3 regions of the Streptomyces sp. NPDC025618 genome follow, and region 1 is predicted to be linked to each of the others. Evidence: riboswitches for the same ligand, from Rfam matches in the RefSeq annotation. Region 1 holds a riboswitch; each other region holds the start of a gene.
What was found. Region 1 has a riboswitch for cyclic di-AMP ahead of ACZ4A5_RS07635 (C40 family peptidase). Riboswitches for the same ligand answer to the same signal wherever they lie in the genome.

Region 1 (9,747 bases):
CGTAGTCGTGCGGCGGCGCGTCCGCGAACACCTGCCGGGGGAGCGCCCCCGACCACAGCTCGTGCATCCCGCCGTCCGGGTCGCACACGGCCATCGGCTGCCAGGTGTCGCCGTGGTAGCCGCCGCGCCAGGTCATCAGCCGGTGCTTCTCCGGCCGTCCCACCGAGCGCCAGTACTGGAGGCACATCTTCACGGCCACCTCGACCGAAACCGAACCGGAGTCGGCGAGGAAGACGTGTTCCAGGCCCTCGGGAGTGATCTCCACCAGGCGGGCCGCGAGCCGCACGGCGGGCTCGTGGGTGAGCCCGCCGAACATCACATGGCTCATCCGGCCCAGCTGTTCCCGCGCGGCCGCGTTGAGCACGGGGTGGTTGTAGCCGTGGACGGCGGACCACCACGACGACATCCCGTCGATCAACTCGTCCCTGCCGTGGGCAGGTTCGGCGAGCCGCAGCCGCACCCCCGACGCGGAAGCGACGATCAGCGGCTCCGTACGGCCCGGCATCGGGCCGTACGGGTGCCAGACGTGCTGCCGGTCGAGGGCGAGCAGTTCCCCGGGGGCGAGGGGCTCAGGCATTGGGCGGCAGGTCCGTCCCCGCGCCCCGGCGGCGTACGGCGACCAGCTCCGGGCGCACCTCGCCCGGGGCACCGACCGGAACTACCGATTCCGCCTGGGGCGCTGCCGCCTCGGGAGCCTTGGCGGCCTCGGCGCCGCCGTCCCCGCACGGTCCGCAGCCGCCACCGCCGTGCCCGCCGCAGCTGCCGGCCGAGGCGGAGGCCAGGGCGTCGGCGCGGTGCTCGGGCAGGGTCGTGGTGTCCGCGCCCTCCACCTCGAAGCCCGCGTCCTCGATCATCGCCAGGTCGGCCTTGCCCTCCTGGCCCTCACTGGTCAGATAGTCGCCGAGGAAGATCGAGTTGGCCAGGTGCAGCGCGAGCGGCTGCATCGAGCGCAGGTGCACCTCGCGGCCGCCCGCCAGCCGGACCTCCACATCCGGGCAGACGAACCGCACCATCGCCAGGATCCGCAGCGCGCGCTGCGGGGTGAGGTTCCACTCCTTCGCCAGCGGCGTCCCCTCGAAGGGGATGAGGAAGTTGACCGGCACCGAGTCCGGGTCCAGCTCCCGCAGCGAGAAGACCACGTCGACGAGATCGGCGTCGCTCTCGCCCATGCCCGCGATCAGCCCGGAGCACGCGGACATGCCGGCCGCCTGCGCCTGCTGAACGGTCTCCACGCGGTCGGCGTAGGTGTGCGTCGTGGTGATGTCGCCGTACGTGGCCTCGGAGGTGTTGAGGTTGTGGTTGTAGGCATCGGCACCCGCGGCGCGCAGCCGCTCCGCCTGCCCGGCGGAGAGCAGCCCGAGGCAGGCGCACACCTCGACGTCCTCGTTCTGCTCCTTGATCGCCTCGATGGTCCGGGTGACCCGCTCCACGTCCCGGTCCGTCGGCCCGCGCCCGCTGGCCACCAGGCAGACGCGCTTCGCGCCGCCCGCGACACCGGCGGCCGCCGCCTGCGACGCCTCCTCCGGCTTCAGCCAGGTGTACTTCAGGATCCCGGCCGTGGAACCGAGCCGTTGCGAGCAGTACGAGCAGTCCTCGGGGCAGAGCCCGGACTTGAGGTTGACCAGATAGTTGAGCTTCACCCGGCGCCCGAACCACTTGCGGCGCACCTTGCCCGCCGCGGCCACCACATCGAGCAGTTCGTCGTCGGAGGTCGCCAGTACGGCGAGCGCCTCTTCACGGGTCGGCAGCTCCCGCCGCAGCCCCTTGTCCACCAGCGTGTTCAGCAGGTCCATGGCCGAGATCCTTACGCACCGCACCGCCTCGGGCCAATGGAGAGATCGCACAACAGCCCCCTTTTGAGGTGTGTGTATTGCCACACCCTGACCAGGCGGGACGAGGACTACGTTCTATGCACTGCATACAAAGCGGGGCCCGGGGCCCCGCCGTGCTCCCACCCACCGTCGCCCCGCCACGGAAACGACAAGGACGGCCGATGCCCCAGGACCCCTTCGACTGGATCGACCGGCACCACGAGCGCCGCCTCGCCGCCGGTCTGGTGCGGGACCTGCGTCCGCGCCCCGCCGAATCGCCGCTGGCCGACCTGGCGGGCAACGACTATCTGGGGCTCACCCGGCACCCGGAGGTCACCGCGGCGGCGGCCGAGGCCGCGCTCCGGTGGGGCGCGGGAGCGACCGGTTCGCGACTGGTCACCGGCAGCACCGCGCTGCACGCCCGGCTGGAGGAGGAACTGGCCGCCTTCTGCGGCTTCGAGGCGGCCCTGGTGTTCTCCTCGGGCTACGCGGCCAACCTCGCCGCCGTCACCGCCCTCACCGGGCCCGCGGAGCACGCGGCCCTCGTGGTCTCCGACGCGGGCAACCACGCCTCGCTCATCGACGGCTGCCGGCTCGCCCGGGCACAGACCGCGGTGGTCCCGCACGCCGATCCCGACGTGGTCCGCAAGACGCTCGACGCCCACGGCGGCCGCGCGCTGGCCGTCACCGACTCCGTCTTCTCCGTCGACGGCGACGCCGCCCCGCTGGCCGCGCTCGCCGACGCCTGCCGGGCGCACGGCGCGGCCCTGCTCGTGGACGACGCGCACGGCCTGGGCGTCCTCGGCGAGGGCGGCCGCGGGGCCGTGCACGCGGCGGGCCTCGCGGGCGCGGCGGACGTCGTCGCCACCGTCACCCTGTCGAAGTCACTGGGCAGCCAGGGCGGTGCGGTCCTCGGCCCGGCCCGGGTGATCAGGCACCTCGTCAGCAACGCCCGGACCTTCATCTTCGACACCGGCCTCGCCCCGGCGGCCGTGGGCGCGGCCCTGGCGAGCCTCGGGGTGCTGCGCCGCGAGCCGCAGCGCGCGGCGCGCGCCCGGCACGTCGCCCGCGAGCTGCACCGAAGGGTGACGGCCGCGGGCCTCGAAGCCGTACGGCCCGACGCGGCGGTGGTGTCCGTACGGGCGCCGTCCCCCGAGGCGGCGGTGCGCTGGGCGGCCGACTGCCGGGCCGCCGGGATCGCGGTCGGCTGCTTCCGGCCGCCGTCCGTGCCCGACGGCATCTCGCGGCTGAGGCTGACCGCCCGGGCGGACCTGTCGGACCGGCAGGTCGAGGAGGCGGCCGGCACGGTCGTACGGACCGCACCGGCCGCCTGACGGCTCAGGTCGTGCGGTCGGGGGGACGGAGGGAGCCGTCGCGCAGTCCTCCGAGGAAGGAGGACCAGGCGAGGGGGGAGAGCAAGAGGGCGGACAGGGCGGTGTTCTTCGAGTCGCGCACGGCCAGGAGCCCGGGGGCCAGACCGGCCGTCTCCACGCAGTTGTTCATTCCGGTGCTGTAGCTGCTGCGTCGCCACACTGCGCCGCACAGGGCCGAAGGGGAAGGTACGTACCGAGGCATTGCGGACATGGTGCCTCCTTACGCGCCGTCGTAGATCCCGGCGATGAAATCCAGCGAGTTCTCGTGCGAGAGGGCGTGCGCCCGCAGCGTGGTGAATGCCTCGGCGTACGCCCGGAGGTCTTCTTTCCGCTCGAGGTAGAGGCTACTCGTCAAATGGTCGAGAACAACCACGTCCAGATCAGCAATGCGCGGAAATGAGAAAATAACAAAAGGTCCGGTGATGCCAATATGACAGCTCCTGGAGAACGGCAGTACATGCAGCCGCACATGACGCTGCGCACCCGTTTCCACCAGGTGTCGCAACTGCCCGGCCATGACCTCCCGCCCACCGACCTCGTGGCGGAGCACCGCCTCGTCCAGCACGGCGCACAGCTCCAGCGGACTGTCGCCGCCCAGCACCGACTGCCGTGCCATGCGCACCCGCACCAGCTTCTCCACCTGCTCCGGCGGCGGGTCGTTGAGCGCCGCACGGGTCACCGCGCGGGCATAGGCGGGAGTCTGGAGGAGGCCCGGCACGACCGTCGTCTCCAGGGTGCGTAACCGCGACGCCTCCGATTCCAGGCTGATGAAGTCGAGATACGCCGCCGGCAGCAGATTGCGGTAGGCGTACCACCAGCCCCGGCGGGCGCCCTCCGCATCGGCGGTGCCCGCGCCGCACAGCGCTCCCAGCAGCGCGCGCAGTTCGGGGTCCGACACCCCGTACGCGTCCAGCAGCAGCGCGACGTCCGAGGACTTCACGCCACTGCTGCCCGTCTCGATGCGGCTGACCTTCGACTGGTGCCAGCCCACCGCGTGCGCGGCCTCCAGGCTGGTCAGTCCGGCGAGTTCGCGCTGGCGGCGCAGCTCGCCGCCGAGTTTGCGGCGGCGCACCGCGGGTCCGTTTCGCATAGCCCTGCCTCCGCCTGTGATGAACCCCGTGACGAACGTGGTGTTTCTTGTCAATAGACCAGTGTGCCGTCGGAATCCGGTCTCTCGTCGTAGAGTTCACCGCTTCGAGCGACAGATATATGCAGATGCTGGAGGATCGCCCGCATCACCCCCATTTCCGGTGGCAGGCTGTCGCGCAGAGCCGTCCGGAAGTGCTCTCGACTTCACGACGCATTGCGTCGGAGTCCGCTCCCGGCGGGAAAGGGACAGCGCCATGGCAGATCACCAAGAAGCCACCGTCACCCTGCCGAGCGCCCCCGCCTCGGTCTCCACCGCACGCCGCTATGTGGCCGGCGTGCTCGCGGACTGGGGGCTGCCGGGCGGCACGGACGCCGCCGAGACCGTGCGGCTGATCGTCTCCGAGCTCGCCACCAACGCCGTGCAGCACACCCGTGGCCAGTCGCCCACCTTCACCGTCGAGGTGCGGCTCGATCTCGACCAGCAGTTGCGGATCGGGGTCACCGACAGCCACCCGCGCTTCCCCCGCAGACTGCCCGCCGCCGTCCAGCAGGACAACGGGCGGGGCCTGGTCATCATCCGCTGCCTCACCGCGGAGCGCGGGGGAAGGGTCTTCTTCACCCCGAACCCGGACGGCGGCAAGACCGTGTGGATCTCGCTGCCCTGGACCGTGCCCGCCCTCAGCGCCGAACGGTGAGGGCGGGGCCGGGGCCCCGCACGGCGTGCGGGGCCCCGGTGCGGCGGCGCGGCCGCCTCCTGCCGCTGGGTGTGCCGGCGGGTCAGTTCACCCGGCCGTAGCGGACGTTGTTCGTCCAGATCCGCTCCAGGCGGACCACCGCTCCGGTCTTGGGCGCGTGCCAGATCCTGCCGCCGCCCGCGTATATCCCCACGTGGTAGATGCCCTGGCCGGAGACGAAGAACACCAGGTCACCGGCTTCGCGGGCGGAGCGGGAGATATGGGTGGTCCGGTTGTACTGCTCGGCGGCGGTGCGGGGCAGGGTCTTCCCGGCCCGCTTGAAGGAGTAGAGGGTCAGGCCCGAGCAGTCGAAGCGGTAAGGGCCGGTCGCGCCCCACTGATAGGGGGAACCCTGTTTCGAGGCCGCGATGTGCAGTGCGTCGGTGGCGACGGTCGATGCCTCGGCTCCCGTCGCGCCGCCCGGCACCAGCACCGTGGCGCCGACGGCGGCGAGCGTGAGCGCGGAGGCCGCGCCGGCCCTGGACATCATTGACGGACGTTTGTGCGCACCCATGTGCCAACCCTTCGTCAGCCGCCTGTGAAGGATGACCTGTCGGGTTCGGGCAGGCGAAGATGCCCGGCCGTGTCAACGGCTTCACCCCAAGGGCCGACCGCACTACTCTTGGTCGTCCCACCGTGCTCGGGTCCTCCATCCCCACCGGTGCGTTCGTTCGACCCGGCATCCAGGCAGCGGCGGGGTTCGGCGTCCGCCTGGACCGCCCCGCCGGGATGGCGGGGTCTTGTCGTCGACCGGATCTTGGCGCAGCCCAGGTACGGATTCCGAGCGGAACCAGAGGTATGTGAGGCTGCTCACTCCCGGGCAATTCCGCTGGACACGACGGGGATTGTCCGTTTCGGCGAAGCCCTGTTGAGCCCCTGGCCTGGGGGCCCGCGGCACCGCTCCGGCGCGGCGTGCGTGCCCGGTTGACATCGATCACCGCGCGTCGTCTACGACACCGTCCGGCGTCTGAGGGAGCGGTGTTTATTCGCCCGCCGACCCGTGATGCACGGACGCGGGCGGGAGCGTGAGCGGGACCGCGCCCCGGACGCGCCGACGCGCCCCGGTCCGGACCGGCAACGGGCGCGCCAGGCGGCTCCCGGGCAACTCCCGCCCACCGCCCTCGAACGCGGCTGCGAGGGCTTCGCCGGGCCCGGCGCGGGCGACGCGCGCGGTCTGCGGGGCCCGTAGCCCGTCGTACGTGTCATGCGGATGGAGCGGAGTGATCCGGCCCAGAAGATCCAGTAGTTGCAGACGGCAGCGGCATGAAGTTCCGGCCCGGATCGCCGGTTTCGTCCCCCTGGCCCCTCCGGCCCCCCGTGACACCCCTGGCCATGGATGCGCAAAGAGTCAGTTAACGCGTTGGAAAAGCTTCCGCTCTAATCTGCAATCCCTGGCCGTCCGATGAAGAACCCCAGGTCAAAGGTGTGTAGAACTCTTGTGTGCCTCCGTTGGGTTCGCTGGGGGCACTGGTTCGTCAGTGAGGTGGACGCATGCAACTTTCCCCGCATGAGCAGGAACGCCTGCTTCTCCATGTGGCCGCCGACGTAGCCGAGAAGCGCCGGGCCCGTGGGGTGCTGCTCAACCACCCCGAGGCGGTGGCCCTGATCACCGTGCACGTCCTCGAAGGCGCCCGCGACGGCCGGACCGTCGCCGAGCTCATGTCCTCCGGGCGCAAGGTGCTCAGCCGCGCCGAGGTGATGAGCGGCATACCCGAGATGATCCGCGAGGTCCAGGTGGAGGCCACCTTCCCGGACGGCACCAAGCTCGTCACCGTGCACGAGCCCATCGGCTGAAGGGAAGACCGCCATGATTCCCGGAGAGATCCTGCTCGCCGCCGACCCCGTACCCCTCAACCAGGGGCTCCACCGCACCCGGCTCACCGTGCTCAACGCCGCAGACCGGCCCGTGCAGGTCGGCTCGCACTACCACTTCGCCGAGGCCAACCCGGGCCTCGACTTCGACCGCGCCGCCGCCCGCGGCAAGCGGCTCGACATCGCCGCGGGCACCGCCGTGCGCTTCGAGCCCGGCATCCCCGTCGAGGTCGGCCTGGTGCCGATCGCCGGCAAGCGCGTCGTCGAGGGGCTGCGCGGCGAGTGCGGAGGGCCGCTCGATGACTGAGCTCAGCCGGGCCGCGTACGCCGATCTGTTCGGCCCGACGGCGGGGGACCGCATCCGCCTCGCCGACACCGACCTCCTGATCGAGATCGAGGAGGACCGCAGCGGAGGGCCCGGCCACGCCGGGGACGAAGCGGTCTTCGGCGGCGGCAAGGTCATCCGGGAGTCCATGGGCCAGTCCCGCGCGACCCGGGCCGACGGCGCCCCCGACACCGTTGTCACCGGCGCCGTCGTCCTCGACCACTGGGGCGTCGTCAAGGCCGACATCGGCATCCGCGACGGCCGCATCACCGGCATCGGCAAGGCCGGCAACCCCGACACGATGGACGGCGTCCACCCCGACCTCGTCATCGGCCCCGAGACCGAGATCATCGCGGGCAACGGCAAGATCCTCACCGCCGGGGCCGTCGACGCCCACGTCCACTTCATCTGCCCGCAGATCGCGGACGAGGCCCTCGCCTCCGGCGTCACCACGCTCGTCGGCGGCGGCACCGGCCCGGCGGAGGGCAGCAAGGCCACCACCATCACCCCCGGCTCCTGGCACCTTGCCCGGATGTTCGAGGCGATGGAGGGCTATCCGCTGAACGTCGGCTTCCTCGGCAAGGGCAACACCGTCTCCTACGACTCCATGCGCGCCCAACTGCGTGCCGGAGCCGTCGGCTTCAAGATCCACGAGGACTGGGGCGCGACCCCCGCCGTCATCGACGCCTGCCTGTCCGTCTGCGAGGAGAGCGGCGCCCAGCTCGCCATCCACACCGACACGCTCAACGAGGCGGGCTTCGTCGGCGACACCCTCGCCGCGATCGCCGGACGCACCCTGCACGCCTACCACACCGAGGGCGCGGGCGGCGGGCACGCGCCCGACATCATCACCGTCGTCTCCGAGGCCAACGTCCTCCCCAGCTCCACCAACCCGACCCGCCCGCACACCGTCAACACCGTCGACGAACACCTCGACATGCTGATGGTCTGTCACCACCTCAACCCCGCCGTGCCGGAGGACCTCGCCTTCGCCGAATCCCGCATCAGGCCCGGCACCATCGCCGCCGAGGACGTCCTGCACGACCTCGGCGCCATCTCGATCATCTCCTCCGACTCCCAGGCGATGGGCCGCGTCGGCGAGGTCGTGCTGCGCACCTGGCAGACGGCGCACGTGATGAAGCGGCGGCGCGGCACCCTGCCGGGGGACGGCGCCGCCGACAACCGGCGGGCCCGGCGCTATGTCGCCAAATACACCATCAACCCGGCCGTCGCGCAGGGCCTCGACCACGAGATCGGCTCCGTCGAGACCGGCAAGCTCGCCGACCTCGTGCTGTGGGAACCGGCGTTCTTCGGCGTCAAGCCGCTGCTCGTCATCAAGGGCGGCCAGATCGCGTACGCGCAGATGGGCGACGCGAACGCGTCCATCCCCACCCCGCAGCCGATCCTGCCGCGGCCCATGTACGGCGCCATGGGGCGCGCCCCCGCCGCCAACTCCCTGAACTTCGTCACCCAGTGGGCCCTCGACGACGGCCTCCCCGAGCGGCTCGGCCTCGGCAAGCGCTTCACCCCGATCCGCAGCACGCGCGGCGTCACCAAGGCGGACATGCGCAACAACGACGCCCGCCCCCGGGTGGAGGTCGACCCCGACACCTTCACGGTCACGGTCGACGGCGACGTCGTCGAACCACAGCCGGTGGCGGAACTGCCCATGGCACAGCGCTACTTCCTCTTCTGATGGCGGCGGGGGAGACCGGGACGCCGGCGGGCTCGCGGGCCGCGCTGCTCGTCCTCGCCGACGGGCGCTTCCCCGCCGGAGGCCACGCGCACTCCGGCGGCGCCGAGGCCGCCGTCAAGGCGGGCCGCGTCCGGGACGCGGCCACCCTGGAGACGTTCTGCCGGGGGCGGCTGCACACCGCGGGGCTCACCGCGGCCGGGCTCGCCGCCGCGGCCGCCGCGGGCCTCGACCCGCTCGCGCTCGACGAGGCCGCCGACGCCCGCACCCCCTCACCGGCCCTGCGTGCCGCCGCGCGCCGGCTGGGGCGGCAGCTGACCCGTGCCGTACGGGCCACGTGGCCCTCGCCCGAACTGGAAGCGCTGGTCGAGGCCCGGCCGCGCGGCGCCCACCAGCCGATCGTGCTCGGGCTGGCCGCCCGCGCCGCCGGGCTGACTCCGCTGGACGCCGCGTACGCGGCCGTCTACGAGTCGGTCGGCGGACCGGCCACGGCGGTCGTACGGCTGCTCGGCCTCGATCCCTTCGACGCGACAGGAGTGCTGGCCCGGCTGGCGCCGGAGCTGGACACCGTCGCGGCGCGGGCGGCCGCCGCGGCGTGTGAGGGACTGGACGCGCTTCCGGCGGGCGGGGCGCCCCTGCTCGACATCATGGCGGAGCACCACGCGGCGTGGCCGGTCCGCCTGTTCGCGACGTAGGGAGGGGGACGGTCCTGTCTTCCCTGCCCCGCCCCTCCCCGACGCATCCGGTGTGCGGCCGCGCCGCGACGGGGGGCAAGCCCCGGCCCTCGGGGTACGCACTCGGCCTGCCCGGCGTCCGAGGACGTGCCCGCAGGGTGCTCCCTCCGCGGGCGGCGACACCCACAGACACCCATCACCGAACCCCCGGAGGGACCATGCATCTCGACCACCCC
Region 2 (9,747 bases), 110 kb from region 1:
CGCACTCCTGATCGGCCTTGGTGGCCCAGCCGCAGCGGTACATCATCCAGAGAAAGGACGGCTTGATCCACGTCATACGCGTCCGCTTCCACGCCGGGGGGAAGCGGCCGTCGCGGGCGGCGGGGTGGCCGAGGTGCGGGGCGTATGCCTGGTAGACGGTGATGGTCGTAGCGGTGTGCGCCGCCCGGATCTGGCGGTTCGGATCGTGCATGCGGCAAGTCTGCGGAGATCCGGGGCGGCGGCCAAGCGATTTACGGGCGGTTGTCCCGGGTCTGCCGGAAGCGCTCGCCGACGACGCCCTGGTCGGTCTCCCACCAGGGGCGGGTCAGCTCGGGAGCGGGCGGCTCGGCGGCGCGCTCCGGGGTGGCGGCGGGGGCGGGGACCGTGGCGAGCTCCTGGTCGAGCCTTCGGTCCAGCTCGGCCGTCCTGACCCGCTCGGCGCGGCGCCACTCGACGAAGACGGCGATGAGGAAGGGCATGCCGACGAGTTCGGCGATCGACAGCATCAGTCCGCCGCCGAGCGCCTGGTCGCGCTCCGGGCTCGGGCCCCAGCCGCGCGTTCGCGATCCGTACCAACCGCCCGCGATCAGGGTGCCGCTGGTCATCACGACGATGCCGGGCACGGCGTCGACCAGCCCGTCGACGAAGACCAGCAGCGCCCGCACGGGGTGGCTGCACCACGCGGGCAGCAGTTCCTCGCGGGAGAGCATGGGCAGGACGAACAGGCTGCCCGCCGCGAGGAGGTGGAGGTACATCAGCCGGTGGACCGCTTCGTTCCGCAGGGCGGCCTCGAAGTAGGGCGTGAAGTAGACGCACAGCTCCGTGGCGAGCACGAGCAGGGTGCTGACCAGCGGGAACGTGAGCGCTCTCACGACGCGCCCGCGCATCGCCCGGTGCAGCCGCTCGGCGCCGCGGGCGGGCAGCGCGCGGCGGGCGAGGGCCACGGGGTCGCCGAGGGCGAGGCCGAGCGGTGCGATCAGGTCGAGGAGGATGTTCTGCACCGCGGCGGGCCAGAAGAGGACCCGGTCGTACACCGCGAGGGACGACAGGGTCGCGACGGCGATCGCGCCGAGGCCGAGGGTCACGAACGCGAGCGTACGGACCACGGGCCAGCGCTCGCCCTTCCTCGTCACCCGCAGGACGCCCCAGGCGTAGAGACCGCCGAGGAGGACGATGAGGGCGAGGCCGAAGGGGTCCGCTTGCCAGGTGCCGAAGGCTCGGGCGGGGGTGAGATTGGTCAGTGCCACGATCGCTCAGCGTAGCCCCGGCCGGAGTGGATCTACGGGCCGGTCGAGGGTGGCAAAGCGCAGGTCAAAGGCTTGGCAGCGTTTCCTCCAGGCAGGGGAAAGAGAGTCTGTGCCCGGGTGGGTGGCGGGTGTGGTTCTCAGGAGGTGGGCGCCGTCGCCGTGTCGAGCAGGGCACGGACCGCGACGGCCTCGGGGACCCCGAGGCGGGTGAAGAGTGTGAGGGCCTCGCGCAGGTGGTCGTGGCCGCGGCCCGGGCGGCCGAGGCGCGGGAGGGCCTGGCCGAGCACGGCGTGGGCGAGCCCTTGGCAGTAGCTCTTGCCCAGTTCGCGGGCGATCCGCAGGGACTCCTCGGCGCAGGAGACGGCGTCCTCGTCCCGCTGTTCGTCGAGGCGGCACTCCGCGAGGCGCGCCCAGGCCAGCCCCTCCCAGCCGCGCTGGTGCTGGGAGATGAAGTGGCCGAGCGCGCCGCGCATGCGCTCGGCGGCGAGCGCGGGGTCGCCGGTCCTGCGGAGGACGTAGCCGTGCTGGTAGAGCGTCATCGCGACGGTCGGGCCGTTGCCGGTCGCCTCCGCCAGCCGGACGGCCTCCGCGGCGGCGCGTTCGGCCTGCTCCGGCTGGGCGAGGGCGAGGTGCACGCGGGCGGTGTTGGCGAGCACCCGCGCCTCGCTGCCCTTGTCGTCGAGGCCGTCGCAGAGGGAGCCGGCCAGCTCCAGCAGCGGGAGGGCCCGCTCGGGGCGGTCGGTGGCGAGGTGGAGGATGCCGAGCGCGTTGGCCGCGAGGTGGCGGCACAGGTGGTCGGCGGCCTCCTCGGCGAGCCGCAGCGCGGTGGTCAGTTCGCGCTCGGCCGCGTCGTACACATCGGTGAGGTAGTGGAGGTTGCCGAGGGTGTAGCGGGCCCGGGCCTCGACGCGGGGTTCGTCGCGGGCGTGCGCGGTGTCGGCGGTGAGTTCGCAGAGGCGGCGCAGTTCCTCGCGGTGGGCGGGGCCCTCGATCAGGCCGGACCAGGTGAGCAGCAGGTCGCCCGCGGGGCGCAGGGCGTCCGGTGCGCCGGGGACGGCCTGGGCGAGGAGGGAGGCGAGCGGTATGTGCTCGTGGCGCAGCCACTGCCGGGCGTCGTCCGCGTCGGCGAAGGGGACGCCGGGCAGGGTGACGGGGTGCAGGTGGCGCTGGAGCGCGTGGTCGGGTTCGAGGGTGCGGGAGGCGTTGCCGATGGTGGCGAGGTGGTGGTCGAGGAGGCGCTGGACGGCGTCGTGGCGCTCCTGCGGGGTGTCGGTCTGCTCGGCCTGGCGACGCGCGTAGAGCCGCAGCAGGTCGTGGAAGCGGTAGCGGCCGGTGGCGTACGACTCCAGCATGCCCGCGTCGGCGAGAGCCTCGGCGAGGTCCTCGGCGGTGAACTCGTCACAGTCCAGCAGCGCGGCGGCCGCCGGCAGCGACAGGTCGGGGGCGGCGGGGAGGGCCAGCAGGCGGAAGGCCCTGGCCTGGTCGTCGGCGAGGTGGGTGTAGCCGAGCCGGAAGGTGGCCTCCACGGTGAGGTCGCCGGCCTGCAGTTCGTCGAGCCTGCGGCGTTCGTCGTCGAGCCGGGTGCCGAGGGAGGCGATGGTCCAGCCGGGCCGGGCGGCCAGGCGGGAGGCCACGATGCGCACGGCGAGCGGCAGATGGCCGCAGGCCGCGACGAGCGCGGCGGCGGCCCGGGGCTCGGCGGCGACCCGCTCGGCGCCCACGATGGCGGCGAGGAGCGAGAGGGCCTCGGGCGCGCTGGCGACGCCGACGTGGAAGTGGCGGGCGCCGCCGAGGGTGAGGGCCCGCGACCGGCTGGTGACGAGGACGGCGCAGCCCGCGGTGCCGGGCAGGAGGGGACGGATCTGGGCGGCGTCGCGGGCGTTGTCGAGGAGGAGCAGGACGCGCCGGTCGGCGAGCACGGAGCGGTAGAGGGCGGCGCGCTGGCCGAGGTCGTCGGGGATGTCCGTCTCGGGGACGTCGAGGGCCTGGAGGAAGTGGGCCAGGACGCTGCCGCTGTCGGCGGGGTGCGCGCCCTGGCCCTGGAGATCGACGTAGAGCTGGCCGTCGGGGAAGCAGGGGCGGGCCGCGTGGGCGGCGTGCACGGCGAGCGTGGTCTTGCCGACGCCGCCGATGCCGGTGAGCATGGCGATCATCACGGCGGGCCCGGAGGTCTCGGTGAGGGCGGCGCACACGTCGCGCACGAGCTCTTCGCGCCCGGTGAAGTCGGGGATGCCGGCCGGGAGCTGGAAGGGGACGGCCCTGGGGCGCGCGGTGTCCGCGGGGCCGGCCGCGGGCTCGGGGGCCGCGGCCGGGGCGTAGGCCAGGCCGGGGTCGGCGGCGAGCACCCTGGCGTGCAGTGCGGTGAGTTCGGGGCCGGGTTCGACGCCGAGTTCGGCGACGAGCAGGCGCCGGGTGTCGGTGAAGGCGGCGAGGGCCTCGACCTGGCGGCCGCAGCGGTAGAGGGCGAGGATCAGCAGGGCGCGGAGGCGTTCGCGCAGGGGGTGTTCGGCGGCGAGGGAGCTCAGCTCGGGGACGATCTCGGCGTGGCGGCCGAGGGCGAGGGCGCAGTCGAAGAGCCCTTCCTGGGCGACGAGGCGGGCCTCCGAGAGCCGGTGCCGCTGTCGTTCGGCGTACGGGCCGGGGAGCCCGGCCAGCGGGGCGCCGTGCCAGAGGTCGAGGGCCGCGGTGTAGCGGCTGTGCGCGGTCTCGGTGTCCCCGGCGTCGCGGGCCTCGGCGGCCTCGGCGAGGCGGCGCTGGAAGACGACGGCGTCGACCTGCTCGGGGCGTATGTGCAGGGCGTAGCCGCCGGCGGAGGAGACGAGGACCGTGGCCGGGGTCCTGGCCACCCGGCCGGGTTCGAGGAGGTTGCGCAGGCGGGAGGCGTAGGTCCGGATGGTGCCGAGGGCCTGAGGCGGTGCCAGCTCGCCCCACAGGGCGTCGATCAGTTCGTCGCTGGAGACCGTGCGGCCGCCACGCAGCAGGAGGACGGCGAGCATGGCGCGCTGCTGCCGGGCTCCGAGCTCGACCTGGTGCCCGTCGAGCCGCGCGTGCACGGGGCCGAGCAGCTGGAAGGAGAGCCGTGCTCCCGTTGTTGCTCCGCTGGCGCCCATGTCTCCCCCGACCTCGCCGCGCACACTCCGCCCGGCGACAAGGGGACAGTATCTCAGGGGTTCGCGCGGCCGGCGGTACCCGTGACGTTACGGGTGCGGGTCCGTTGATCGCCTGTTGATCGCGGTGTCACATACTTCGGTGAAAGACCGTTCGACCCGCACGACAGGAGTTCCGCATGACCACCGACGCCCCGAAGCCCGCCGAGGCCGCGCAGCCCGCAGAGCAGAACACGCCCAGCGAGCAGGCCATCCTCGCCGGGCTGGGCGCGCCCGTCGAGCACGCGGAGGGCACCCCGATCCCGGGGACCGAGCCCAGCGGTCCGATCCGCCCGACGCACACGACGGGCGCGCAGTAGGCCCGAGCGGGCCGCAGGTGCGGGCCTTCGACCGCGTTCGCGGTCGGGGGCCCGTCGCCGTCCGGGCGCTCCGGACACCGTTGGATCCGGGCACCGTTAAAGGTGTGCAAAGAAACCTTCGCCCCACCCCAGAAGGAACGATTACCGGACAGCCGCGCCCCTTCCTGTCCGCTCACCGCCCCTCGCTCATCCGCGCCCGTCACGGGCGTTCACAAGAACGGCTCGCGGTACGCGTGTGACACAAGAGACTTGCCGACGCCCCGCCCGTACGACCGAATGTCGCTCTTGAACGTTCACAGGGACGATCCGATACTCCAGGGAATTGACATGGACGCGACTAGCACCTCCCGGACGGCCCCGGGCGGCGCATCGGCCGTCACGCCCCTGTCACCCCCTCACATGCACCCTCCGTGCCCGGACATCGGTCTCGCCGGGCACCCCCCACTGGAGGTCTCGTGAAACGTCCTCGCATATCCGCACGCCGTTCCGCCATGGCCGGTACGGCCGCCGCCGTCCTCGCGACCGCCGCGCTCGCCCTGCCCGCCGCCCACGCCATGTCCGCACCGGCGCCCGGCACCGTCTCCGCCGAGCAGGCCACGGGCCTCGCCCAGCGGATCGCGGCCGAGCTCCCGGCGGACACCGCGGGCTCGTACTACGACGCCACCACCCACCGGCTCGTCGTCGACGTGCTCGACGCGGCGACCGCGGCGAAGGTACGGGCCGCGGGCGCCGAGGCCCGGCAGGTCCGGCACTCGGCGGCCGAACTCGCCTCGGCCAGAGGCACCCTCAAGGCCCAGGCGTCCATCCCGGGCACCGCCTGGTCGGTCGACCCCAGGACCAACAAGGTCGTCGTCACCGCGGACAGCACGGTGCGCGGGGAGCGGCTGAGCAGGCTCGGCAAGGTCGTCGCGAGCCTGGGTGACAAGGCCACGCTCAGAAGGACGGCGGGCACCTTCCGGCCGCTCATCGCCGGCGGCGACGCCATCTGGGGCAGCGGCGTGCGCTGTTCGCTCGGCTTCAACGTCAGCAAGGACGGGCAGCCGTACTTCCTGACGGCGGGGCACTGCGGCAACGCCTCGGCCGAGTGGTCCGACTCGCAGGGCGGCGCCCAGGCCGGCACCACGGAGAGCTCGTCCTTCCCCGGCCACGACTACGCCCTGGTGCGCTACACCGGCTCCTCCGACCACACCAGCGCGGTCGACCTCTACAACGGCAGCCAGCAGAACATCAGCCGGGCCGGTGAGGCGACGGTCGGCGAGCAGGTGCAGCGCAGCGGCAGCACCAGCGGCCTGCACAGCGGCCAGGTCACCGGCCTCAACGCCACCGTCAACTACCAGGAGGGCCAGGTCGACGGCCTGATCGACACCAGTGTGTGCGCCGAGCCGGGCGACAGCGGCGGCGCGCTCTTCGACAACGACACGGCACTGGGCCTCACCTCGGGCGGCAGCGGGGACTGCTCCTCCGGTGGCGAGACCTTCTTCCAGCCGGTACCCGCGGCCCTGCAGGCGTTCGGGGCGCAACTGCCCTGATCGCGCCACGCGGCCGCACCACCCGGTACCGGCACACGGCCCCCGCGCGCCTCTCAGCGCCGGGGGCCGTCTTTCCGGTGGTCCGCCGGGTCAGTTGACGCGGCCGTACCAGACGCTGTTGCTCCAGATCTTCTCCAGCCGGACCGAAGCGCCGGGCTTGGGCGAGTGCCAGATCTTGTTGTCACCGGCGTAGATGCCCACGTGGTAGACGTTGCTGCCGGAGTGGAAGAAGACCAGGTCGCCGGTCTGGCGGGAGCCGGCGGAGAGGTGCCGGGTCCTGTTGTACTGGTCCTGCGCGGTGCGCGGCAGGTTCTTGCCGACCTTCTTGAACGAGTAGAGCGTCAGGCCCGAGCAGTCGAAGCGGTTGGGGCCCGCGGCGCCGTACTGGTAGGGCGAGCCCTTCTTGGAGGCGGCGACCTTCAGCGCGGCCTGACCCGGTGTCGCCGCCTGGGCGTTCGCCGCCACTCCGGGCAGCAGCATCGAGGCGGTGACGGTGGCGGCGGTGAGGACGGTCGCGGCGCCGGCCTTGGACACGAGCGTGGATATGCCGGGGAACGCAGACATGTCAAACCCTTCGTCATCCGCCTGCGAAAGATGACCTGTCGGGTTCGGGCTGTCGAAGTTGCCCGGCCACATCCGTGGCTTCACCCCAAGGACCACCGCCATCGTGGTCCGCCGTACCTGGGTCTCCCGCTCCTGCCGATCCAGTCGGTCTGCTCCGCACCCGGAACGGCGGCAGGACTCGGCGTCCGCCCGGGGTGCCCGTCTCGGTGACGGGATCTTGTGTTCGAGTGACGATCCTGCATCACGAAGTCCCGGAAACCGGAGCCGGAACGGCTTTCTGTGAACTTCTTCACTTCGCGGCATTCACGGAACCGGGGCGCTTTTCCGGCGCGCGAAAATCATTCAACTCCTTTGCGTTCTTGGGAGTTGAGGTAATCCGGAGACTGAAATCCGGTCACCCGGTGCCGTCCCGCCGCCGGTACGCGCAGGAGGGCGGACGTCTTTGCGTCAGAAACACGCGACCGCGGGGAGCGCGCGGTTCGCCTCGACAGCGCGAGGGTAGCCCTACGGCATGCTCACCCTAGGGATCGAGGAGGAGTATCTTCTGCTCGACCCGGCCACCGCACTGCCCGTTCCGAAGGCGGAGCAGGTCTGCGCAGCGGTGGACCTGGAGCCGGTCGTGCACGAGCGGGAGATTCAGGCGGAGTTGTTGCAGGCCCAGGTGGAAGTGGCCACTCCGGTCTGCACCGACCTCGCGGAGGCGAGCGGCCATCTGCTGCGGCTGCGCCACGCCGTGAGCTCCGCCGCCAAGCGGAACGGCTGCCGGATCGCGGCGTCCGGCACGTCACCCCGCGCGGGCCTGGTGCCCGTACCCGTCACCCGGCACCCGCGCTATCTGGCGATGCGCAGCCGGGCGGCCCAACTGGTCGACGAGCAGCTGGTCAACGGGATGCACGTGCACGTCGCCATCCCCGACCGGGAGATGGGCGTCGCCGTCCTCAACCGCGTCCGCCCCTGGCTGCCGGTGCTGGTGGCCATGGCGGCCAACTCACCGATGTGGCACGGTCACGACACCGGCTTCGCCAGCTGGCGCACCGTGGTCTACAGCCGCTGGCCCGTCAGCGGGCCGCCCCCGCACTTCGCCGACCTCGCCGACTACGAGGAGCGTATCCAGGCGCTCTTCGTCGCCGGGGCGATCACCGACCGGGGGCAGCTGTACTGGCAGGCCAGGCTGTCCGACCGCTATCCCACGATCGAGGTGCGCTGCCTGGACGTCCAGCTGCGCGTCGACGACGCCGTGATGCTCGCCGGGATCGTGCGCGGCATGGTGGCGACCGCCATCCGCGACGAGAAGAGCGGCCGCCGGTCGGCGCACTGCACGCCGGAGCTGCTCAGCGCCGCGAACTGGCACGCCGCCCGGCACGGCCTGGAGGGCGTCCTCGTCGACCCCGAGGGGAAGCGGCGCGGTGCCGAGGATGTCGTCCACGCCCTGCTCGGGCACATCGGGCAGGCGCTGGAGGAGTCCGGCGACCTCCACCAGGTGAGCTCGCTGGTGCACCGGCTGCTGCTGCGGGGCACCCCGGCGGACCGGCAGCGCCGGGTGCTGGCGGCGGACGGCATCAAGGCCCTCACCGATCTCATCACCGAACCGTGACCGGCGGCCATGGGCCGGCCCGTGGCCGCGTCAGTAGTGCGGGTCGCCCTCGATCCGCCCGCCCAGGGCCCGGGCCGTGGCCGGCAGGTGGCGGACGCGGGTGGCCAGGAGCAGAGCGGCGAGGCCCAGATACACATAGGCCATGAGGAGCCGGGCGGACTCGCCCGGCAGGGCGAACTGCACCGCGAAGAGGACGAAGAGACCGGCGGCCTGGAGGGGGACGAACCGCAGGCCGAGCAGGATCACCACGGCGAGGACGGTCTGGGCGGCGGTCAGGGCGACCTCGTCGACCTGACGGGTCACCAGGGGCAGGGCCGCTCCCCCGCCGCCGAGCGCGTGGGCCAGCGGCAGGCAACCGACCAGCAGCGTCCACTGGTTGACCTTGCTGGACAGCAGCGCGCCGAGTCCGTCGCTCGCCCGCAGCCGCCACGCGAAGACCACGGCGACGATGAGCTCCGGGGCCTCGGAGGCCAGCGGGGCGAGCCACTGGACCAGGACGAAACGGTCGATGCCGAGCGAGGCGCCCGCCTCCACCAGGCCGTTGGCGAAGGGCTCCGCGCAGGCGAAGACCACGGCCGCGGCGGCGGCGAACAGCGTCGCGGTGGTGGCGCGGCGCGCGGCCCGGGGCAGCGTGGCGAGCCGCGCGGGGACCCCGACGAGCTCCTCCATCTCCCCCGAGCCGCACTTGCCGATCCGGTAGAGGTAGTAGCCGTACCAGGGGACGATCACCACCGGGACGTACCAGCCGATCTCCCGGGTCAGCGGCATCACGAAGGCGAAGACGGCGGCCACCGCGAGGAAGGCGACGTCGATGCGCCGGTGCGGCTCCAGCGCGATCCCGGTGTCCGGCAGGGAGCGGCGGCGCAGCGCGAGTGCCGAGGCGAGCGCGACGAGCGGCCAGCCGACGCCCACGAGCAGCCGGTTGGCGCCAGTCATGTTGGCCGCGGCGTAGGCGGCGTACGAGGGGTCGGAACCGGCGGCGTAGGCGAAGTAGAGGTCGACGGCGTATTCGGGCAGCACCGCGATGAAGGCCAGCAGGGCGAGCGCGAGCGCGCCGGCCATGTCGGCGCGGGCGGTCTCGGCCGCCCACATCAGCAGCAGCGCCGAGCACAGCACGCCCAGGCCGTAGACGGCCACGGCCCAGCCGGGCGCGAGCGGGGTGCCGCTCAGGCGGAGCACGGCCGCGGGGACCGCGCCCGCGCAGGTGACGCCGATCCGGGCGGCGCTCGCCGCGGCGGAGGGAACCCCCCGGGTCTCGCGCATGACGGGCTCCTTCGCGTCGCGCCTGTACCGCCGATCTATCAGCAGGCACCGGTGGAGCGGCGCGGACAGCCCGGCGCGGGGCCG
Region 3 (9,747 bases), on a different contig from region 1:
AGTTGTGGTACCCATGAACTCGTGTGCGCCTGACGGTTATGTAGCCGAAGGCGCATTTTTGTTTTTGCCGGTCTATTCCGGTGTGGGGCCCATCCCATTCACAAGGAGATAGACATGGCTACTGGCACCGTGAAGTGGTTCAACTCGGAAAAGGGCTTCGGCTTCATCGAGCAGGACGGCGGCGGCCCGGACGTCTTCGCCCACTACTCGAACATCGCCTCCTCCGGCTTCCGTGAGCTGCTCGAGGGTCAGAAGGTTTCCTTCGACGTCACGCAGGGCCAGAAGGGCCTGCAGGCCGAGAACATCGTCGCTGCCTGACGATTCACATGCCCGCCCGGTCCGGGTGACGGGACTTCCGGCCCTCGCGCCGTGAGTCCGACGTCCTCGCCGGGCACCGCATGAAGCACCACGTAATGGGGCCCGCACCACTGGGTGCGGGCCCCATTGCTGCCCCCGCACCAGCGCGCCCAGGCTTTTCCGCCGTCCGTCCGTACCGGCCGGTCCCGCGAAGCGAAGTCTCTCTTCCGGGCGTGCCACCCCATTGAGGGAAGGTCCCCGCATGACTCGCTACGCCCGTTCTTCCTCCGCCGACGGCGGCTCCGCCCGTCCGCCCCGCCAGCGCGGTGGCGGCGGCCAGTCCGCCCGCGGCGGCCAGGCGCCCCGCCGCCGTACCGCCGCTCCCCTCCAGGGGGAGTTCGAGACGCCGGTCTCCACCACCCCGGCCCTGCCGCCGGTGGCCTCCTTCGCCGACCTGGACATGCCGAACGGCCTGCTCGCCACGCTGACCCGCGAAGGCGTCACCGAGCCGTTCCCGATCCAGGCCGCGACCCTCCCCAACTCGCTGAGCGGCCGTGACGTCCTCGGCCGCGGCCGTACGGGCTCCGGCAAGACGCTGGCCTTCGGCCTGGCGCTGCTCGCCCGCACGACGGGCCGCCGCGCCGAGCCCGGCCGTCCGCTCGCCCTCGTGCTCGTCCCCACCCGCGAGCTGGCGCAGCAGGTCACCGACTCGCTCAGCCCGTACGCCACCGCGGTCAACCTGCGGATCGCCACCGTCGTCGGCGGCATGTCCATCGGCCGGCAGGCGCAGACCCTCGCGCGCGGCGCCGAGGTCCTGGTCGCCACCCCGGGCCGGCTCGCCGACCTGATCCAGCGCGGCGACTGCAAGCTCGGCGACGTGCGGATCACGGTCCTGGACGAGGCCGACCAGATGGCCGACATGGGCTTCCTGCCCCAGGTCACCAAGCTGCTCGACCAGGTCGACCCGGACGGCCAGCGCATGCTGTTCTCCGCGACCCTGGACCGCAACGTCGACCGCCTCGTGCGCCGCTTCCTCACCGACCCGGTGACGCACTCCGTCGATGCCTCGGTCGGCGCGGTCTCCACGATGGAGCACCACCTGCTCTTCGTGACCGACGCGGACAAGAAGGAAGCGGTCACCCGCATCGCCGCCCGCGAGGGCCGCGTGATCATGTTCGTGGACACCAAGCGCGGCGCCGACCGCCTGGTGAAGAAGCTGCTCTCCGAGGGCGTGCGCGCCGGGGCGCTGCACGGCGGCAAGAGCCAGCCGCAGCGCAACCGCACGCTGGAGCTGTTCCGTACGGACCAGGTCACCGCGCTGATCGCCACCAACGTCGCCGCCCGCGGCATCCACATCGACGGCCTCGACCTTGTCGTGAACATCGACCCGCCGATGGACCACAAGGACTACCTGCACCGCGGCGGCCGCACGGCCCGCGCGGGCGAGTCCGGCACGGTCGTCACCCTCGTCCTGCCCGAGCAGCGGCGCGAGATGACCCGCATGATGGTCACGGCGAAGATCACCCCCAACGTCATCAAGACGCACCCCCGCGACCCCGAGCTGGAGCGGATCACCGGTGCGCGTGAGCCCAGTGGTGTCGCGGTGGTCATAGCGCCGCCGGCCGCCGCGCAGCAGCCGCAGGGCACGAAGAAGCCGTCCCGCTCGCGCGGCTCGGGCTCCGGGTCCGGCCGCGGCCGTACGCGTACGGAGCCGAGCGCCGGCAACGGTGGCGGCGGCTACCGCGGCTTCGGCAGCGGCACGGGGCAGGGCCAGGGCGGCGGGGCGTCCCGCCGCTCGGGCGGCACGCGGCCGGGCAACGCGGTTCGCCGTGGCGGTGGGGGCGGGGGCTCTCGGCGGGCGCCGAAGGTCTGACCGGTAGCCGGGGGGCTCGGGGTTGCCGTGTGGGTTCTGCGGGTTGCTCGCGCCTTGCGGTTCGGGTGGCCTGCGGGCTCGCCGTTGCCGGGTGCGGGTTGTCTGCGCCTGCGGCGGGAGCGCCCTGCGGGTTCGCCGTTGCCTTGTGCGGGTTTCGTTGCCGCCTGCGGCGGGAGCGCCCTGCGGGCTCGCCGTTGGCTAGGTGCGGGTCCGCTGCGCCTGCGGCGGGCGGCCTCAAGCGCCGGCCGGGCTTGGGTTGTGGTGGGTGCCGGGGGTGGGTCTTCCGGGCTGGGACCTGGAACGCGGTGCGGTGCGGGTCAGGCGCATTGAGTGCCCCGGATTCGCACCGCGTTCCAGAACCCCACCCTCCAGCCCCACCCCCTCCCGCCGGAGAGCGGCATCGGGTTGTGGGGGTGGGCCGGTCTTCCCTTTCAGCGCGTCCGGGGTGCTCGCTGTCGCCCAGTCCTGCATGGGAGTGCTCGTTGCTGGTCCGGGCGCGTCAGTTCGCCCAGCCTGCATGGGAGTGCTCGTTGCCGTTCCGGGCACGTCCGTCTTTTCAGCCTGTCCGGGGTGATCGTCGCCGTGCCGGGCGCGCCCGTCTTTTCTTTTCAGCTCGTCCGGGGCTCGTTCCGGCCCGGGTACGCGTTTCTTTCCAGCCCGTCCGGCGCTTGAGGACGCGGCCGCAGGCCGCTCCCGCCGCAGGCGGCGAACCGGCCCGCAGATCGGGGTCTGGGGCAGCGCCCCAGTTTCGGGAAGGGGCGGGGCTGGGGAAAAGCGCCGCAGGCCAACCGACCCGCACATCGAGGGGCTGAGGCAGCGCCCCCACGCACGCGCGGGCAGCCGCACCACGGGCGACAAGACCCTGCTCGCGACCCGACCCGACCGGCGACGGACGTCCCCGCCAGGGCGACGACGTTTCCGGTACGCCCGCCCCGACACAGCCGCCTGCCCGTACGGCGGGCGTCCGGCGGGCGGACGGCGCCATCGACCGCCACGCCGAGAGGCCCGCAGCACCGAAATCCCCCCGCACACCCAGTAGTGGATCTTGATCGTTCCGCATTCCGTCGGAATAAGGACCACATTAAGAAGTCGGCCTCCTCGCCAAGTCCTGACCAAGGAGCCGGTCGATTCAGCCTTTCGGCTTGGAAACCACGCGGTCTGTCTATTAACGTTCGATAACGACGTGCGGTCCTCATCACCGCCGCAAGAGGCGGCGCCGTGCGCCTTCGCCGAATCCCGCGGGCACAGCAAGACCTGATACACCAGCAGCATCTGGGAACCGGGGAACCACCCGCCCTGGGGTGAATCGGGCCGCACCCGGCTCGTAGGAGACCTTCCTGCTCCGAACCCGACAGCTAACCCGGTAGGCGAGAAGGAAGGAAAGGAGTGCGCCCCCGTGGCGTCCAACGAGCCTGCCCTCGACCCCACTCTGCACGGGTCGAACGAGCACTACGCACCCGAACTTCCGATCGTGCCCGCGTATATGACCGCCCATATGGCGACGCCCTCGCCGCAGACGGCGGCCATGGAAAGCGGCACCCCGGCGATCGCGCCTCCCGCGCGGGGCTTCACCACTGATCCTCAGCCGGTGGCGCCTCAGCCGATGCCCCCTCAGCCGGCCGCACAGCGACCGGCAGCGCCCCAGCCGACCGTCCCGCACTGGGCGGTGCCTGAGCCGACGGCGCCGGAGCCGGCCGTCGGCGAGGCCGCGCACCCCGCCCCCGTACCGGCCCGTGGCGGGAGCGGCGGCCGGCACCGCGTCGCCAAGCAGCGCGGCGGCACGATGGCCCGCAGCGGCGCCGTCCTCGGCGTCGGTGTCATCGCGGCCGTCGGCGCGGGCGGCATGGCGAGCGCGCAGGACCGCCCGGCGGCACCGATATCGGTACCCGACCTGGCCGGCTCCCTCCTCGGCGGCGGTCAGACACACGAGGAGCAGGCCGCGCCCGCCGCGCCCGGTGCCGAACAGCCGCTCACCCAGGCCGGCCTGAGCACCGAGGAAGCGGCCCAGGGCACCACGAACGCGGGCGAGGCCCTGCGTGCCCGCATCCTCCAGCAGGCCGAGCACCAGCAGACCTCCGCCGACGACCGGACGCGCGAGGCGGCGCAGCGCGAGGCGGCCGAGGCGGCGGCCAAGAAGGCGGCGGAAGCGGCCGAGGCGGACAGGGCGGCGAAGGCGGCCGAGGCCGAGCAGGCCGAGGCGGCGCGTGCCGAGGCCCACCCGGTGGCCCCGGCGGACGCCGCCGACCCCACCGACACCGGGCCACGCACGCCCGCGGCGCACAGCCCGGGCGCGTACACCCTCCCCGTCGGCTCGTACACCCTGACCGCCGGCTTCGGCCAGGCGGGCAACATGTGGTCCGCGAACCACACCGGCGAGGACTTCGCCGCCCCGACCGGCACGCCCGTCAAGGCGATCGGCAGCGGCACGATCACCCACGCCGGGTGGGCGGGCGCGTACGGCTACCGCATCGTGCTGAAGCTGGACGACGGTACGGAGGTGTGGTTCTGCCACCTGTCGTCGATGGTGGTCACCTCGGGCAAGGTGAACAGCGGCGACGTGATCGGCCGCGTGGGCGCCACCGGCAATGTCACCGGCCCGCACCTCCACCTGGAGATCCGCCCGGACGGCGGAGCCCCGGTCGACCCGCTGCCCTGGCTGCGCGAGCGTGGCCTGGAGCCGTAGCCCGCGGCAGCCGTCACGCATATCTGGCACGGACAGGGGCACCCGGATGCCGTGACAGCCGCGATCACCACCTCCGTACCGGCCCGTCTGGACCGCCTCCCCTGGTCCCGCTGGCACTGGATGGTGGTGATCGGCCTCGGCACGGTCTGGATCCTGGACGGCCTGGAGGTCACGGTCGTCGGCAACATCGCCGGCCGCCTCTCCGAGCGGGGCAGCGGCCTGCCGGTCACCTCGGGCGAGATCACGGGCCTGGCCGCGGCCCTCTATGTGGCGGGGGCGTGCTCCGGCGCGCTCTTCTTCGGCCGCCTCACCGACCGGTTCGGCCGCAAGAAGCTGTTCATCGTCACCCTCGCCGTCTATCTGGCGGCGACGGCGCTGACCGCCCTGTCGTTCTCCTCCTGGTGGTTTTTCGCCTTCCGCTTCCTGACCGGATTCGGCATCGGAGGCGAGTACGCGGCCATCAATTCCGCCATCGACGAGCTGATCCCCGCGGCCTACCGCGGCCGGGTCGACCTCATCATCAACGGCAGCTTCTGGATCGGCGCGGTCGGCGGTTCACTGCTGTCGATCCTGATGCTCGACACGGCCGTTTTCCCAGTGGACGTGGGGTGGCGGCTGACATTCGCGCTGGGGGTGGTCCTGGGCCTGGTCATCCTGCTCGTACGGCGCCATGTGCCGGAAAGCCCGCGCTGGCTGTTCATCCACGGCAGAGGGGACGAGGCCGAGGAACTCGTGACCTCGATCGAGGAACGCGTCGCGGCGGAGAAGGGGCGCGAGCTGCCGCCCGCCGAAGGTGAGATCACCATTCACCAGCGGTCCGCGATCACCTTCCGGGAAATCGCCCGTACGGTGTTCGGCCAGTACCGCCGGCGTGCCGTGCTCGGCCTCGCCCTCTTCATCGGCCAGGCGTTTCTCTACAACGCGATCACTTTCGGCTTCGGCGCCATTCTCACCACGTTCTTCGGCGTCTCCACTTCCCGGACCGGCTATTTCTTCGCGGTCATCGCCGCGGGCAACTTCTGCGGTCCGCTCCTGCTCGGCCGGCTCTTCGACACCGTCGGCCGGCGCGTCATGATTTCCTCGACCTATCTGCTGTCCGGCCTGCTCCTCTTCGGCACGGCCTGGCTCTTCGGCGCCGGGCGGCTGAGCGCCGACACCCTCACCGCCTGCTGGGCCGTCGTCCTCTTCTTCGCCTCGGCGGGCGCGAGCAGCGCGTACCTCACGGTGTCGGAAGTCTTCCCCATGGAGACCCGCGCGATGGCCATCGCTTTCTTCTACGCGCTCGGCACGGCGGCCGGCGGCATCACCGGTCCGCTGATCTTCTCCGACCTGACGAGCAGCGGCGTCGTCGGTGACACGGTGCTGGCATTCCAGATCGGCGCGTCCCTGATGTGTGCCGCCGGGCTGGTCGCGGCCTTCCTGGCCGTACCGGCGGAGGGGCGTTCCCTCGAAGCGATCGCGGCCCCGCTGTCCACCGAGCGGGCGGCGCCGCTCCCCGCGACGGCGAAGTAGCGGAATACCCTTCACCGTAAGGATGTTGGAGAGAGTCATGGCTGACATTCACAAGAAGATCGGCAACCTGTCCGTCCACCCGCTGGCCCTCGGTGGCAATGTGTTCGGGTGGACGGCCGACGAGGCGGAGTCCTTCGCCGTCCTCGACGCCTACGCGGAGGCCGGCGGCAATTTCATCGACACCGCCGACGTCTACTCCGCCTGGGCGCCCGGCAATACGGGTGGCGAGTCGGAGACCGTGATCGGCAACTGGTTCGCCGCCCGCGGCAACCGCGCCGACATCGTCCTGGCCACCAAGGTCGGTGCGGGCGTCCCCGAACCGCGCGGCCTGTCGGCGGCCGTCATCAAGTCCGGCGTCGAGGATTCCCTGCGCCGCCTGCGCACGGATTACATCGACCTTTACTACACGCACTACGACGACCCGTCGGTGCCGGTGGAGGAATTCCTCACCGCGCTCGACGCCCTGGTGAAGGAGGGGAAGGTCCGCGAGATCGCGGCCTCCAACATCACGGCCGAGCGGCTGACGGAGGCCCTGGAATTCTCCGACTCGGCGGGCCTGGCGAAGTACGCGGCGATCCAGCCGCACTACAACCTGGTCTCCCGCGACACGTACGAGGGCCCGCTCGCGGACGTCGCGGCCCGCCACGGCCTGGCCGCCGTCCCGTACTGGGCGCTGGCAGCCGGCTTCCTCACCGGCAAGTACCGCCCGGGCACGGTGGTGGACAGCGCCCGCGCCGAGGGCGCCGGCAAGTACCTCGAAACGGAACGCGGCCTCCGCGTCCTGGCGGCCCTGGACGAGGTCGCCGCGGCACACGACGCGGAACTCTCGACGGTGGCCCTGGCGTGGCTCGCTTCCCGCCCGACGGTCGTGGCCCCGCTGGCGAGCGCGCGGACGGTCGCCCAGCTTCCGGCGCTGCTGGCGATGGCGGATCTGAAGCTCACGGAGGCGGAGCTTTCGCTTCTGACGGAGGCGTCGGAGTAGGGCGGAGCCGAGAAGGCAGAGGGGCCGGTGGTACGGCCCCTCACGCTCCCAGGCGCGGTGGTCCGGCTCCTCACGGCAGGACCGCCGCCCTCACGCCGGGCCGGAAGCCCGGTGATTCCGCACGCTCTCAGGCGCGGCTCTCCACGACCCAGGAGGCCAGCGCGACGCCGCCCGCGACGGCGAAGACGGACGGCCAGGGGCCCACCTTCTTCGACAGCGGGTGCGACCCGGCGAACGCGGCGACGTACAGCCCCGTCAGCGCGGCAGCCTTCCCGGCCCCGGCCTTCCCGGCCCACTGCCGGGCGGCCACGGCCCCGGCGGCGGCCAACGCGACCCCACCGAGCGGCCGCTTCTTGGTCCACCGGGCGACGCCATACCCCCCGACGAGCCCACCGGCAGCCACGACGGATGTCGGAATCCCAGCCATCTGCACAACCTCCGCACGCATCAGAAACCTCTTGCCTCCCGAGGCTACGCCGGGGGTGCGAGGGGGGCGGCTACGGGCCCGTCTGCGCGAGCGGCTCGAAGAGGCCGACCCGATAGCGAGCAGTGCGGCTTGATCGTCTGAGCATGGACAGGAGCTGTGACGTGATCAGGTGTCCGGGTGCCGGCGGGGCCGGGACGGGGAGACGACGTCAACTTGATTGATTAGTTAGATCGAATAAGTTTCGGCATCAACAGCGCTGCCCGCTCCGCTTCGGTGGGGCAGGCGGCGCTGTTGATGGGGCGCCGCAGTCCTTGGGAGCACCGCGTGGCGTGCGCGGAGCGACGATCTGGACCTGTCAGGTATGGGCATCCGCCCCCCGACGGCGCATCCATGAAGGTGCGGTTACTGGTTGATCAACCGCGGGGTCGGTCAGCTGATGCGGTGGATGGAGATGTGGACGGGGCCCGCCGGGTGCTCGACGGTGATGGCTGCGCTGTCCTTCGTGTGCTGGATGGACACGGACGCCGGGGCGTCGCTGTCGACCTCGAACGTGTACTCCATGCGGTTCTGCTCGGCCATGCGCTGAGCCCTTCCAGGCGGGAACCCTTAGCGGGGTTGGAGTTGGTGACCTGAGTCAACGTCAGGAAAACGCTACCTTGATCGCCGGCGTAACGTCAACTGCAGTTTGACGTTACGCCGGCGTAAAACCCGCTGAGCTGGGCTCTCGCCCTCAAGCGGACGAGCAGGGGTGTCAAATAAAAATTGACGCCTGTCGGGCGTCAAAGTTAGCCTCTTGGTGCTGGTGGGGTACAGAGCGAGGCAGAAGGGCGCCATGAGCGAGACCAATACATTCGGGGCCTGGCTCGATCGGCAGCTCACGCGGAGAGAGGTCAGCCAGAGCCAGTTGGCCGCCGCGCTCGACGTGAGCCGTGCCGCGGTCTCGGCCTGGGTGAACAACCGGGCGATGCCTCGGGCGGACAAGCTCAGTGCTATCGAGCGCTATTTGGAGCTTGTGCCAGGGGCCACCACGGCAAGGGAGGAGCCCGAGCCGAGTGAGGTCGAGGTCCAGTGGTACCACCGCAAGGCGCACGCTGACGGTGGCCGTGAATACGGCAACGCGGCTGCCTTTGCCTTCGACGCCGACTTGGCCGTCCTCGCGCGGGAAGCCACCCAGAACAGCCTGGACGAGAGGTTCGACAAGAGCCGTCCCGTACGGGTGAAGTTCACGCTGCACGAGCTCAGCGGGGAAACGCTCAACAACTTCCTCGACGCCCTGCACTGGAGTGATCTCGAACCGCACTACGACACAGCTGCACAGCAGTCGCAGAAAGTCGGACGAGTCCTGGCTGAGGGGCTCCGCCAGCTCCGTGAGACGAATCGTCTACTGCTGCTTCGCATCGACGACTACAACGCGTCAGGGCTGACCGGCTCCGAGTACGCGGACGGCAGATATGCCGCTGTCGTCCGTCGGCAGCTCGACAGCCACAAGGAGAACGGGGGGCGTGCCGGCGGTTCCTACGGCCTGGGCAAGGCGACGCTGTGGGCGACGAGCCGACTAGGGCTGGTACTGATGAACAGCACGCTCTCGAGGCCGTACAAGGGACGGTCCGAACGGCGAGTCGTCGGAAGGTTGGACCTGCCATGGCGTGAGGTCGCCGGTGTGCCGTACGCAGGCCCGGCCTGGTTCGGCGAGCCGGATTCGGAGCCCGAGTACAGAGGGGTGTCACGATCCTGGTGGGCGGACGAGGAGACGACGGAGCGCCTGCACCTGCAACGCGAGAACACCGAGCCGGGCACGTCCTTTCTGATCGTCGGAGCCCATGACGCGGGGGACGACGCCGAGAAGGATTCGCTCAGCCTGGCGGACATGCACGCCAAGCTCATGAACGCGCTGGCGAAGAATTTCTGGGCATCCATGACGGCTGGCCGAGCCACACAGCCCATGCTGCACGCTTCGGTCACAGCGTTGCGTA

Region 2: linked by a shared signal. The riboswitch ahead of ACZ4A5_RS07180 (C40 family peptidase) and the one ahead of ACZ4A5_RS07635 (C40 family peptidase) in region 1 are both predicted to bind cyclic di-AMP.
Region 3: linked by a shared signal. The riboswitch ahead of ACZ4A5_RS05460 (M23 family metallopeptidase) and the one ahead of ACZ4A5_RS07635 (C40 family peptidase) in region 1 are both predicted to bind cyclic di-AMP.

Annotation. Positions count from the first base shown of each region.
Region 1 is NZ_JBVHLW010000005.1:141,174-150,920, reverse strand. It holds gene ACZ4A5_RS07665 (adenosylmethionine--8-amino-7-oxononanoate transaminase) at 1-577, opposite strand, end outside; gene bioB (biotin synthase BioB) at 570-1,793, opposite strand; gene ACZ4A5_RS07655 (8-amino-7-oxononanoate synthase) at 1,994-3,145, shown strand; gene ACZ4A5_RS07650 (DUF397 domain-containing protein) at 3,150-3,314, opposite strand; gene ACZ4A5_RS07645 (helix-turn-helix domain-containing protein) at 3,405-4,274, opposite strand; gene ACZ4A5_RS07640 (ATP-binding protein) at 4,528-4,968, shown strand; gene ACZ4A5_RS07635 (C40 family peptidase) at 5,051-5,521, opposite strand; cyclic di-AMP (ydaO/yuaA leader) riboswitch at 5,526-5,699, opposite strand; gene ACZ4A5_RS07630 (urease subunit gamma) at 6,499-6,801, shown strand; gene ACZ4A5_RS07625 (urease subunit beta) at 6,815-7,126, shown strand; gene ACZ4A5_RS07620 (urease subunit alpha) at 7,119-8,840, shown strand; gene ACZ4A5_RS07615 (urease accessory protein UreF) at 8,840-9,532, shown strand; gene ureG (urease accessory protein UreG) at 9,730-9,747, shown strand, end outside.
Region 2 is NZ_JBVHLW010000005.1:31,579-41,325, forward strand. It holds gene ACZ4A5_RS07155 (DUF4291 domain-containing protein) at 1-211, opposite strand, end outside; gene ACZ4A5_RS07160 (cytochrome c oxidase assembly protein) at 252-1,250, opposite strand; gene ACZ4A5_RS07165 (AfsR/SARP family transcriptional regulator) at 1,385-4,357, opposite strand; gene ACZ4A5_RS07170 (hypothetical protein) at 4,534-4,713, shown strand; gene ACZ4A5_RS07175 (S1 family peptidase) at 5,169-6,242, shown strand; gene ACZ4A5_RS07180 (C40 family peptidase) at 6,333-6,806, opposite strand; cyclic di-AMP (ydaO/yuaA leader) riboswitch at 6,810-6,962, opposite strand; gene ACZ4A5_RS07185 (carboxylate-amine ligase) at 7,318-8,400, shown strand; gene ACZ4A5_RS07190 (hypothetical protein) at 8,431-9,663, opposite strand.
Region 3 is NZ_JBVHLW010000003.1:318,829-328,575, forward strand. It holds gene ACZ4A5_RS05450 (cold-shock protein) at 115-318, shown strand; gene ACZ4A5_RS05455 (DEAD/DEAH box helicase) at 560-2,170, shown strand; cyclic di-AMP (ydaO/yuaA leader) riboswitch at 3,421-3,555, shown strand; gene ACZ4A5_RS05460 (M23 family metallopeptidase) at 3,567-4,853, shown strand; gene ACZ4A5_RS05465 (MFS transporter) at 4,905-6,365, shown strand; gene ACZ4A5_RS05470 (aldo/keto reductase) at 6,403-7,347, shown strand; gene ACZ4A5_RS05475 (hypothetical protein) at 7,475-7,774, opposite strand; gene ACZ4A5_RS05480 (hypothetical protein) at 8,204-8,353, opposite strand; gene ACZ4A5_RS05485 (helix-turn-helix domain-containing protein) at 8,607-9,747, shown strand, end outside.